DNA from 3 places in the Chryseobacterium sp. YR221 genome. Region 3 is predicted to be linked to each of the others. Evidence: riboswitches for the same ligand, from Rfam matches in the RefSeq annotation. Region 3 holds a riboswitch; each other region holds the start of a gene.
What was found. A riboswitch is a leader RNA that binds a small molecule or an ion and turns the genes downstream of it on or off. The one in region 3 is predicted to bind cobalamin.
Positions count from the first base shown of each region.

Region 1 (4,387 bases), on a different contig from region 3:
GTTCCTTCCACAACATCCAGTTTTCCTTTTTTCAGTTCATCTATCAGATCGGAAACATACATTTCGCGATGATTGATGAGACTTAGAATACAGAATTCCAGAATTCCTTTTCGCATTTGCGCTTTGGTATTTTCGGTATTCATCTTTGATAAGTTTTTGTTAATTAGTTATATGTTAGAATATTGCTCCTAGCTAGATGAGCTTATTCCGATTTTACATTACAAAGATATGTAATTAAAATGGTAATATGCAATACAAAGTAGTGAAATTTTTAAAATAAAATAGTTAACATATTGTAAATCAATATTATAAATTTTAATTTAAAATTGATCAAAAATAGAATAAGGTAAAAATAGTGCCGAAAATTTTAAATAAATGCAGATAAACTGAAAAAATGAGAATGGATAAAAAGGGTATTTCTTTAGAATTTCTTAAAAAAAGAGTGACATTATATACTCGGTTTTGAATCAAATTCATTGTTGTTGTATGGCAAAGATATTTTGAAGTCGAGGTTATGATTCGTATTTTTGTTGTAAGATTTTATAAAAAAACACCTAAATCCATTTGCTATTACTATGAAAATTTTGAATTATTACAGAAGTATATCTGCATGTATTCTGTTGGGTCCTTTATGTTTTGGACAATATCAGTTTGAAGTAAAAAATGCATCAAAGAATTATGATGTCATCATCAATAGTGAAAATTGCTTTGATGAGCAATGTAAAGACAAAGGAACAATAGAATTATATGACAACAAGAACACTAAAGTTCAGACTTTAACTTCCGAAGATCTTGTATTTTATGTAAAGGAGGGGCAAAAATTGATGCCTGGAAAAATGATCCAGCTTACCAATGAAGAAAGCCCTTTTATTATTGATGATTTTAATTTTGACGGAACAGAAGATATCGCTGTCAGAAATGGAAATAAAGGAAATTACAGCAGTGCATCCTATGATGTCTATGTATTCAATAGTACGAGAATGGCTTTTGTAAAAAGTGAGGAACTTACGGAAATCGGTTCCAGTTATTTTGGATTATTTGGGGTAGATGCTAAGCGCAAACGTCTTGTAGCCACAGGAAAATCCGGATGTTGCATGATTTTTACTACGGAATATAGAGTAATTCCTAATAAGGGATTAGAAAAGGTATTGGAGAGGGAAGAGGATATGACCAATGAAGACCGTGTAAAAGTGATGACCAAAGAAAAAATAAATAATAAATGGGTGACCAAAATCAAGGTGTATCCGGCAGATCAATATAATAGATAAGTAACATAATGAAGATTCAGAAAGAGATTGATTTTATCCTGGCAGTAGATGCTTTGAAAAATGTACAGAGAAGAAATTATAATGCAGATGATTCGAGAAGAGAGAATACTGCAGAACATTCATGGCAGATCGTTATTCTTGCACAGATTTTATATCCTTATGCAAAAAACCGTGCTGACATTGATTTGCTGAGAGTTATCAGAATGCTTTCTATCCATGACCTGGTTGAAATTGAGGCAGGAGATACTTTCCTTTTTGATGAAAAAGCAATGGTCGGAAAGTTTGAAAGAGAAAAAGTTTCTGCCCAAAAGATTTTTGGAATCTTAGACGAGCCATTACGTTCGGAGTTTTTCAATTTATGGATAGAATTTGAAGAGGAAAAAACACCGGATGCTATTTTCGCCTGTGCTATCGACAGGATTATTCCTTTTATCCTGAATTCATATACCTCAGGAAAAAGCTGGACAGAAGCCGGAGTTACGGAAAAGCAGATTAGAAATATGCTTGAAAATGCCATCTGCAGAGCTTCTGATGAGATGGGGGAGGCTTTTGAACTGTTATTGACCAGAAATCTGGAAACCGGAAAAGTAATCAAATAAAAGCTTAGCGCTTTTTTCTAAAATAGTTTCGGGCGGCCAAAGGCCGCCCGAAACTTTATAATTATAGGATTTGGATTGGTTTTTTGAATTCGTCAATGGCAACAAAAGTAAAATCACCAATGATTGCTTTTTCTCTTTCGTAGGAATACATCTGTTCCGTGTAGATCTCTACATTGACCTTCATACTGGTTTTTCCAACGTAGGCAACCTTTCCGATCAGCTCAACGATAGTTCCGGCAGGAATAGGTTTTTTAAAGTCAATTTTATCACTGCTTACAGTGACCACTCTTTTTCTTGCGAATCGGGTAGCAGTAATGAAAGCTACTTCATCCATCAGCTGCATAGCCGTACCACCAAAAAGGGTATCATAATGATTTGTTGTGTTAGGGAAAACCGCTTTAAATATTCTGGTTTCGGATGCTTCAATTCTTTCTTCTGTAGTCATATTTCATTATTAATTAAAGCGAAATGAAATATTATCAAACAACAGAATAATACCAGGAATCTAAGAAATTCCTGAAAAAATCCATCAGATCAATAAACTTCATATCGCGAAAGTTTTTTGTTTAAGAAAAAGGCAGGTCTCCTGACTCGTAACATCTTTTATCCCCTTCCCATGCCTCGCACAGTGGATCTTTAATAAAAGACTTCAGTTACTTACAGTTGCGCGACAGTTCGTGATTTTCACACGATTCCCTTTTTAATCTGCGGTTAAGCAGAACCTATTTCTATGATGAATAAGCGTTAAACTTTTTCGGGGGCAAAAATAATGAATTTATTCCGGATTATGATAAATAATCTGACTGATCACTCTTCCTTTTTTTATAGTCCAAAGACTTGTATATCTGTATTCTCCTGAACCATTGATCATATAAAGAAAGATATTGTCGTTGTCTAAAGAGGTTACCGCTACATTATTGAAATCCATGGTAGGCTGAAACATGTTTTTGATGGCTTCCCGCACAAAAACAGAACCTCTGCCGGGTTGCTGAACCCTGATTGATTTAATTTCAGTCATGCCTTCAGGAAGATCATTACCGATTCCCCATGGTTTCACCTTGTCAATACTAAGGAGTTTTCCGTCAGCATCTTTCTCCTTTTTACGGTATCCGGCATTGGATGGGTAAATATCAATAACTACTTTACTTCTTTGTGCCGTAGGGATTTTAGGATCAGAATTATCAGTAAAAATCAGTGATTTCCCATTCTTGGATTTCGAAGGTGTATACTGAGGAAGCTGATCAATATAGGCGATACGCTCTTTATTTACCATTCCTTCTTTTTCAAGAGTTTCATACCTTACAAAAGGCTTTTCCTCATCCTGTTTTTCAGGATATTTGATCCATATCCACTCCGTTTCTCCCGGTGCCGGCTTTACATAAACAAAAACATCCCCTTTACGCATACGGATCTTATCTACAATCTTCCTGTAGTTATCCTTGTGTACACGTACATTGGCATATCCTTCTTCAGCTTTTACCACTCCAAAAGGAACTTTATTCTGCCCTTTAACGAATGCTAAAGAGAAAATACTAAATGCAGATAGATAGAATGCTTTGCCTACTGAAATCATTATAATAAATTTTTGATCCCCAAATATATAAATTAAATACTTTTCGGAAGATAATTATACTGTTGCAGTTCTTTTAAATCTTGTATTTTCTTTAAATGAGAGTCTGAAATACCTGATTTTCCTATTGAAAAAAAGATATCAGATGTTTAAGCTTATTTTTTAGGTAAACGTACAAAAAGAAAGAGAGCATCTCATGATGCTCTCCATTAGTTATTTTAGATTAATTTTCAAATTCTCAAATTAACGCATTCTCCAATTGATTAAATTCTTTCAAGTTCCTCCGCGTCAATGGTCGTTTTGAAAGTTCCATAATTGACAATTACTTTGTTTCGGGATATTTTTTCAATGGTCCCTACACTGGTACTTCCTGTGATGCGGACACGTTGCCCTATTTTCATCCAAACAGCACGGTCACTTTTACGTTTCTCCTCCAGTTTTTCATTGGTTTCAGCAATCTTTTCAATCACATCTTCCTTTTTAAGCTGTTGGGTAATCTTCCTTTTGACTACCTGAAGACGTTTTGATTCGTCTTTGTCAGCACCTATTTTCCTGAACTTTTCCTGTTCCAGAAGCTTTACAAAGTCCTTTACAACATCTTTCCTTGATTTCCCTTTTGTATAGCTGTCTATGAACGCCTCAATTTTGTTTCCAAACTGAAGTTTACGGTGTTCTTCTTCATAGAGCTTCTGGAAATTAAAGAGCTTTTGCTGAAGCTGCTCATTCAGCTTCTGAAGGTTATCACGCTTATCTTCTACAGACTCTTTTCTTTCCGCAAGGTCAGACTTTAGTTTTTCAACCTCAAATTTTTCCTGCTGCAGCTTCACAATGGTCTTATCAAGATTCACAATATCATGTTCCACTTTTTTCTTTGCAGAATGAATAATGAATCTTGGAATTCTATTCTTCTCAGCAACTTCGAATGTGAATGAACTTCCCGCTTGTCCCAC
Region 1 is NZ_FWXM01000003.1:675,428-679,814, reverse strand. It holds gene B8967_RS12160 (PadR family transcriptional regulator) at 1-143, opposite strand, end outside; gene B8967_RS12155 (XAC2610-related protein) at 576-1,268, shown strand; gene B8967_RS12150 (HD domain-containing protein) at 1,277-1,867, shown strand; gene B8967_RS12145 (acyl-CoA thioesterase) at 1,929-2,312, opposite strand; cobalamin riboswitch at 2,426-2,608, opposite strand; gene B8967_RS12140 (hypothetical protein) at 2,643-3,440, opposite strand; gene B8967_RS12135 (endonuclease MutS2) at 3,701-4,387, opposite strand, start outside.
Region 1: another riboswitch for cobalamin. It lies ahead of B8967_RS12145 (acyl-CoA thioesterase); the one in region 3 lies ahead of metE (5-methyltetrahydropteroyltriglutamate--homocysteine S-methyltransferase).

Region 2 (4,387 bases), on a different contig from region 3:
ATAATTTCAAAATCAAAAAAATTAAAACTGTTTTTCAGGTGGGAGCAGAAAACCTGTTGAACAAATATTACAGCACCTATGCAGATTGGGGAAACATTCCAAGAATGGGCCGTAATATCTTCACCTCTTTACAATTCAGTTTTTAAGGATCATAAAAACTTTAATTAAAACAACAACAACTAAAATTTTTACAATGCAAAACTTAAAACAATATTTACTATTATCAGCTTTTTCACTGGGTATAATTTCCTGCCAGAATAGTGATGATAATCCTGTTGCCAATAATGTAACCCTTGAATTTAATAATACTTTTAAAAATACAACCATTGTGCTTGGAGATGCTACCTCTGGAACAGCTACCACCAATATCTCTGCAGAAGGGCAGGTTCATCATTTCTCAGAACTAAAATATGTAATAAGTAATATTCGTCTGATAAAGGCAGATGGTAATGAAGTTCCCTACAAAATTAATGACCTGGATCAAGGAGCTACCGTAATAGATCAGTCAAAACCGGAAACGCTTCGTTATATTCTGAATAATATCCCTGCTGGGGAATATAAAAGGATCAAATTCGGATTAGGAGTAAAAAGAGAACTGAATGTACTGGATCAGATGAGGTTTCCAAAATTCTATGCAACTGCCGGTTCTAATGACACCCAAATGATGTGGGAATGGGGAGCCGGTTATCGTTTTACAAAGATTGAAGGTTTCTATGGGACAGATCATAAACAGATGTCTATCCATACAGGAAGCACCATCAAAGGATCGGAAGGGAATTTTACCCAGGGAGTAGATGCATACAGAGATGTTACCCTAGACCTGCCTACCCATGCAATAGTAGATCATAAAGCCCCTAAAATTACTGTTAAAGCAGATTTTGATAAACTGTTGACAGGTAAGATCAACACGATTGTACTGGTTACTGGAACTGGATCGGATGGGAATGCCACTCCGAATATCCATACGGCCAATCAAATGGTAAAATTTGTGGATAACCTTGGCGGAAACGGATCCGGTGATATTTCAGGAATGTTTTCAGTGACTGGTGTTGAAAACTAGATTCATCTCTGTTGTAATGAAAAAAGGAGTAAGCATTTTAGCGATTTTTATATTGTTAATATCTTGTAATAACGATTATTATGAGCCTGTTTCTTATGATAATCCTCAAGTATCACTCAATATTCCTTTTGGCTTTCCGGAACTAAATAATTCGGTGAAATCTAATATGCCTACAAAATATGGAGTAGAGCTGGGGGAGAAGTTATTTCAGGATAAAAAACTCAGTGCAGATAATACAATATCCTGTTCCAGCTGTCACATTCAGGGAAATGCTTTTGCCGATAACAATGCGCAGGCGGTAGGTATTGAGAATAGACTAGGCTTACGGAATGTACCGGCTATTCAGAACATGATGTTTTTGAATTTTTATAATTGGGACGGGAATATTCTTCAACTGGAAAATCAACCGCTGGTTCCTATTATCACTCATGAAGAAATGGGTTCTTCTATTTTGGAGGTGATTGGCAAAATAAAGACTGATCTTATGTATAGAGATTTATTCAGAAAGGCATTTGGAGATGAAACCGTTACTGCGGAAAGAATTTATAAAAGTATTGCACAATACGAGTATACACTGATTTCTGCCAATAGTAAATACGACAGAGTAAGACGAAATGAAGGAGAGGTTTTTACAGGAAACGAAGCTCAGGGATATCAGACCTTTCAGCAAAAATGTGCAAGCTGTCATAGTACAGAACTTTTTACCGATCAGAGCTTTAGAAATATCGGTTTTCCTGTGAACCCCAATACCAATGAGGCCGGACGTGGAAGAGTGACGGGTCTTCCGGGAGATTATATGAGCTTTCGGGTGCCTTCATTACGAAATGTAGAACATACAGCTCCTTATGGAAGTTTTGGACAGTTTCCAACTTTAAGAGCCGTTCTTGATTATTTTGATAAAGGTGTTCTGGATGCCGATAATCTTGATCCGGTCTTTAAAAACAATGGAAACAAAATTCCTCTCTCAGAGCAGGAAAAGACTAATCTTATCTTATTTATGAAAACCCTGAGCGATCGTGAATTTGTGAAAAAATAAGTATAGATAAGAGCAAAACAATTCAACAGAATTGATGATTGAAGTTCATGAAAAATCCCGTTAGAAAATAACGGGATTTTTCATGTTTATGTATTGATAATCATTTTATTCTGCGTTGTATTGTATCTGACCGGAATTTTATATCTTTGCCGAAATTTGGCGAGCTGTAAAAAGCTCTTAAAAGGGAATCCGGTGAAAATCCGGAACAGACCCGCTGCTGTAAGCTCCATACCAAAGTTTTTGAAGATTATATCCACTGTTTTTTTAATGGGAAGGATTTCAAAAATGGAGTAAGTCAGAAGACCTGCCAGAATAAATAAACGTTTGACGCTTTCGTGGAATAAAGCTTTAGGACTACAATGATTCTGTGCAGTACATGCTGTGCTTTGTCATTGCTTTCTAATATCCATTAGCGTCATCATTATCCCTGAATGAGCTAATGGTGGCAAAACTGACTACATCTCAACTTCATAAAGTTGTTTTCACAATATTTGTGTTAACATCACAATTCTTGTTTTCTCAAATAAAGAAAAAAGACACCTTAAAGGAAGAAGCTATTAAGGCTGTCAATATTTACAAAAAGAACTTTAAAGAAATTGTTCCTGCTCAGGTATTGCAGGGAGAAGAGCTTGAAAGACTGAACAGCCACTCTGTGGCAGATGCCTTACGGTACTTTTCCGGTGTTCAGATCAAGGACTACGGTGGAATAGGAGGGCTCAAGACCATTAATATCCGAAGTATGGGAAGCCAGCATGTAGGGGTTTTTTATGATGGCATTCAATTGGGAAATGCTCAGAACGGTCTTGTGGATCTGGGAAGATATTCTTTGGATGATCTGGAAGAAATATCATTATACAACGGTCAGAAAAGTGAGATCTTTCAGCCCGCCAGGGATTTCGGATCATCAGGTTCTATTTATTTGCAGCCTAAAACACCTGTTTTTACCGGAACACGAAAAACAAATCTTGTTTTGAGGGCAAAAAGTGCATCAATTGATTTATTCAATCCTTCTTTCCGTTTAGAACAGAAACTATCACCAAGAATTTCCACAAGTTTTAGTGCTGAATTTCTGCAAAGTGATGGTATTTACAGATACCGGTATGCAAAAAAATATCCTAACGGAGAGCCTGCCTATGATACAATAGCTAAAAGAAGAGACTCTGATATTAAAGCCAAACGTTTTGAAACCTCTTTGAATGGTACTTTAAATAATGGAAGCTGGAATATCCGTGGCTATGGCTATATTTCCAATCGGGGTGTTCCTGCTCCTGTTGTGAATAGCCGTTTTGACGGGCGAGGGGCAAGAATGTTTGATGAGAATTATTTTGTACAGGCCAACCTGAGGAAAAAGCTTTTCCCTAAATTCGAAACTCAGCTTAAAGCAAAATTCGCTTACGATTATACCCGTTTTCTTGATACGGTACAGTCTCAGTTGGTTAAATATTCAGATAATACCTACATTCAAAGGGAGCTGTATATTTCATCTTCCAATTTATATACAGTGAATTCCCATTGGGACATTAGCTTGAGTGCAGATTTCCAATACAATAATCTGGATGCAGATCTATATCAATTTTCTTATCCTACCCGGTATACCACATTGGTGGCTTTGGCTACGACCTATCAATGGAACAGGTTTAAAGTTTTAGGAAGTCTGTTAGGTACTTTTACTTTTGAAGAAGTGGAACGAAATAAAAGACCTGAGGATAGAAGTGAATGGACTCCTGCTATTTTTATGAGCTACCAGCCGGCTATTGTTCCGGAGCTTACCTTTAGAGCTTTCTATAAAAAGATTTTCAGACTTCCCACCTTCAATGATCTTTATTATACCAATATCGGAAGTACTTTTCTAAAGCCTGAGTTTACGACGCAGTATGATTTGGGGTTTACCTATCAGAAGAAATATAATCATCCTGTCTTTAAAGCTTTTTATGCCAAGGTAGATGGTTATTACAACCGGGTAAAAGATAAAATTGTTGCAGCACCCACAGGAAATATGTTCCGCTGGATGATGATGAACCTTGGGCTGGTTGACATCATAGGTACAGATGTGAATGTCCAGGCTGAAATGATGTGGGGCAAAGTGAAAATTAAACCGTTGCTTTCTTATACCTATCAGAGTGCAAAAGATATCAGTAATCCGGGAGATGATATAAGCCCGGGTGATACCTTTTATAAAAAACAGATCCCTTATACCCCTTGGCACAGTGGATCTTTTACGCTGATGGCGGATTACCGTGACTGGAGTTTCAATTACAGTGTGATCTATGTTGGGGAACGCTATGACGGGC
Region 2 is NZ_FWXM01000004.1:426,065-430,451, forward strand. It holds gene B8967_RS14275 (TonB-dependent receptor plug domain-containing protein) at 1-146, shown strand, start outside; gene B8967_RS14280 (MbnP family protein) at 194-1,060, shown strand; gene B8967_RS14285 (cytochrome-c peroxidase) at 1,077-2,096, shown strand; cobalamin riboswitch at 2,237-2,423, shown strand; gene B8967_RS14290 (TonB-dependent receptor plug domain-containing protein) at 2,608-4,387, shown strand, end outside.
Region 2: another riboswitch for cobalamin. It lies ahead of B8967_RS14290 (TonB-dependent receptor plug domain-containing protein); the one in region 3 lies ahead of metE (5-methyltetrahydropteroyltriglutamate--homocysteine S-methyltransferase).

Region 3 (4,387 bases):
CTTCTTGCCAACGGATGGTTCTCTGAGTTTCCTCTTTCAATAAAGCATCGTATTGTTCTGCACTAAGATCTCCTTTCTTAAACTGGGCCCTCCAGCTTCTTACTTCAGTAGTTTGCGGGAATGAGCCTATGGTGGTGGTTGGGAATAGCGGAAGCTGTAATGATTCCTGCTGCTTTTCTTTACGGATTCTAAATGAATTCTTTCGCTGAGCATCTTCTTCAGTAACGGCAGCCACTCTTTGTTTCACTTTATCATTATGAATAAGAGAAGATGTTTTTCTGCTGGCAACAGCCTTTTTATTGTCTTCAAAATCTGCAAGGATACTTTCATCCTCAGTTTCTGAAGCAAGAGCTTTAAGACTTACGACTTCTTTCACTTTTTGTTTTGCAAAAGACAGCCAGTTTTTAATTTCAGGCTGAAGGGCCGTTTCAAAATCCAGATCACAAGGCGAATGAAGTAATGAACATGACGGAGCCACAAAAATTCTTTCTGTACCCAGTTTTTCAGTAGCTTTTTTAATGAAAGTCAAAGACTTTTCATAGTTGTTTTTCCAGATATTTCTTCCGTCTACCACTCCTAATGACAGGCTTAGGTTTTCAGGAATAGCATTTAAAATATCTTCCAGCTGCTCAGGATTTCTCACCAGGTCTATATGCAGAACGTCTGCAGGAAGTGACACAGCAAGAGATGCATTGTCTTTCAATCCGTCGAAATAGGTTGCGATGATGAATTTCAGTTTTGGAAACTGCTTTCTAAGTTCCTGATAAACGTACTGATAGGTTTCTTTGGCTTTCTCCGTTATATCTAAGGTTAAAAACGGTTCATCAAACTGAATCCATTGGGCACCCTGATCCTGAAGTTTTGTTATGATTTCGGTGTATACCGGAAGAAGATTTTTTGCAAGATCCAGTTTATCAAATCCTTCTTCCTTTTCTTTTCCTAAAAGAAGGTAAGAAACAAGCCCGATGAGTACCGGCTTGGCATTAATTCCAGCTTGTTTAGCTCCCGCAAACTCGTTGAATATTTTGTCGGAAGTCAGTTTAAACTGCTGATTTTTATAAAATTCTGGAACAATATAATGATAATTGGTATCAAACCATTTGGTCATTTCCATGGCCGTGATATCCAGTCCGTCTTTCTGGTATCCTCTGGCCATCGCAAAGTACAGATCCAGTTCTGAATTATTTTTTTTAAGGGCGACTTCATGATAACGTACCGGAATAGCTCCTACAATTAAGCTCATATCCAGTACCTGATCATAATAGGAAAAATCATTACATGGGATAAGGTCTATCCCTGCTTCCTTCTGAATATTCCAATTGTGATTGCAGATATTCCTTCCTGTAGTAAGAAGTTCTTCCAAAAGAATTTTACCTGACCAATATTGCTCGCAGGCTTTTTTGAGTTCTCTTTTGCTACCAATTCGCGGATAGCCTAGAATGTGCGTTTGCATTTTTTAAACTTTTAATTAAACTTATTTTTAAAAGCTCTTTGAATGCTTCGTAATGCTTTTGCCGGTATCTATTTTTGGGAAAATAATGACATATCTGATAATCCCGTTTTACTCTGAGAAAAACGTACTAAAAAATATATCATCTGTATGACCCAAAGCTTCAGACCGCGAAAGCATTGTCAATTCAGTAAAGGCAGGTCTCCTGACTTGTAACAGTTTCTGTCGTCCTTCCCGCTTTCAGGCAGTGGATCACAAGGACAGAAACCTTTGGTGTGTTACTTACAGTTGCGCGACAGCTCGTGATTTGCACACGATTCCCTATTAATTTACCTTACGTAAAACCTCCCCTGTTTGATGAAGTATTGTAAAGAACTATTCTTTATTAATTATACTGACTATCTGTATTGATAGAAGATTTTAATTTTGTGTAAAATTACACATACAGAATAAATGAACAAGTATTGATTTAAAATAAAGCAAATATATCCTTATAGTTAAATTTTAAAAGAATATAATTCTGTAACTTTGATGAAAATTAATACTAAAAAGAATAATATCCTGTGGAACATCTCGATACCAAAGATATACAGCTGCTGAGACTGCTTCAGAAAAATGCAAAACTTACCGTTAAGGAGCTTGCCAAAGAAGTTAACCTTTCTCCTTCTCCTGTTTTTGAAAGGGTGAAACGTCTGGAACAGGAAGGCTATGTGAAAAAATATGCTGCAGTTCTTGATCCTGATAAGCTTAACCGGGGTTTTACCGTTTTCTGCCAGATCAAACTGAAAATTCATGACCGTTCTGTAGGGTATGATTTCGTTAATGAAATTATGGATATAGAAGAAGTGGCAGAATGTTATAATATTTCGGGAGATTTTGATTTCCTGCTGAAAGTTCAGGTCCGGGATATGAAACATTATCAGGATTTTGTATTCAATACACTGGGATCTGTAGATTCTATCGGAAGTACACATAGTACCTTTGTAATGGCAGAAGTGAAAAATACCCATGGATTAACGATCTGATACAAAAAGATGAGGATGTACAAAAATTTTCAGACATCCTCATCCTGACCAGATTAAAAAGGGCGGTCGAACTTTTCTATATTCGATCGTATTAATTTCCCTGGAAATCAGGGGTTCTTTTTTCTATAAATGCCCCTATGCCTTCGCTATGGTCCTGTGTGGTAAATAATGCTCCGAATAAAGCCGCTTCTTGTTTTAATCCTTCAGAGATATGAAGTTCAGATCCTGTATTTAAAGACTGTTTTGCTTTTGCAACAGCCACAGGTCCTCTTGATGCAATGGTTTTGGCCAGCTTTAGAGCTTCATTCAGTAATTCTTCGGGTGCAAAAACATGGTTGACAAAACCGAAATCTTTGCAGGCTTCCGCGGAATAAAAGTCTCCTGAGAAAACCATTTCCCTGGCTTTATATAAACCAATCGCTCTTGGAAGACGTTGGGTACCCCCAAAACATGGTAATAAGCCCAATGTAACTTCCGGTAACCCGAATTTCGCTTTTCCGCTTGCTAAAATAATATCGCAGGATAATGCCAGTTCACAACCACCGCCCAGGGCAAATCCATTTACGGCTGCAATCACTGCAAACGGCAGGTTTTCAACAGCATTAAATGCCGTCTGTGCCACCATTGAAAAGTCTTCCGCTTCTTTGGGACTCATCCCCTGCATGGCTTTGATATCAGCTCCTGCAACAAAAGCTTTATCCCCGGACCCGGTAATGATTAAGACTCTTATATTCCGGTCTGATTGTATTTGTTCCGTAAATGAAGTAAGTTCTTTTAAAACTGTTTCATTCAAAGCATTCAAAGCTTGTGGTCTGTTGATCGTTAGTGTTCCGATATGGCCTTCCTGGTGATATATTAATGTTTCAAAATTCATTGTCTTACGTTGAAATTTAAAGGTTAAATATTGGGAATGAAAATAGAGGGTGAATGGCTGTTTTAATTTTCAATATTCCCTTTTCCATTTAAAAATTGAAGAATACTGGAGAAATCTGTTTTCCCATGTCCTGTTTCACTCCAGATTCTGTATAAGTTCAGTGCGGTATTCCCTAATGGTGTAGAGGTTTTGGTTTCCAATCCGGCTTCTGCGGCAAGGCCTAAATCTTTAGCCATCAGATCTACGGCAAAGCCTCCTGAATAGGCTCTGGAAGCCGGAGCATTTTCCATCACACCGGGATATGGGTTGTATACTTCTAAAGACCAGTTTTTACCGGAACTTTTCTGCATGATTTCACTTAATATTTTGGGGTCCAGACCATGTTTTACTCCCAGGTTGATCGCTTCTGAGGTGCCAATCATATGAATGGCTAGCAGCATATTATTACAGATTTTAGCGACCTGTCCGGCTCCGGATTCTCCGGCATGAAATATATTTTGTCCCATACATTTCAAGATCGGTCGGGCTTTTTCATAATCTTCCTGCTTACCACCCACAATAAAGGTCAATGTTCCTGCCTGTGCCCCGCCGGTACCCCCGGAAACGGGAGCATCTATCATTTTGCACCCTTTTGAAATGGCCAATGTCGCAACTGAGCGGGCTGTAACAGCATCAATAGTACTGCTGTCAATCAATAATGTATTCGGTTTCAGAGTACTGATGAAGTCCTCAGAATAGAGTTCTGCAACATGTTTTCCTGAAGGTAACATCGAGATAATTACGTCTGCGGATTTTGCAGCATCTAAAGCTGATCCGGCCGTCTGACCACCAGCTGATTCCAATGCCTTTAATGCTGTTTCCGAAAGATCAAAACCTGTAACGGTATGACCTTTCCTGATAAGATTGGCAGCCATAGGGCCCCCCATATTTCCTAAACCGATGAATGCTATATTTGACATGATTTTTTTTGAATTAGATGTTAGAGATTTGAGATTAGAAAAGGTGTAATCAATTATTATTTGAATAGAAGTGAGATAG
Region 3 is NZ_FWXM01000001.1:446,122-450,508, forward strand. It holds gene metE (5-methyltetrahydropteroyltriglutamate--homocysteine S-methyltransferase) at 1-1,453, opposite strand, end outside; cobalamin riboswitch at 1,628-1,814, opposite strand; gene B8967_RS02075 (Lrp/AsnC family transcriptional regulator) at 2,014-2,475, shown strand; gene B8967_RS02080 (enoyl-CoA hydratase/isomerase family protein) at 2,567-3,349, opposite strand; gene mmsB (3-hydroxyisobutyrate dehydrogenase) at 3,412-4,308, opposite strand.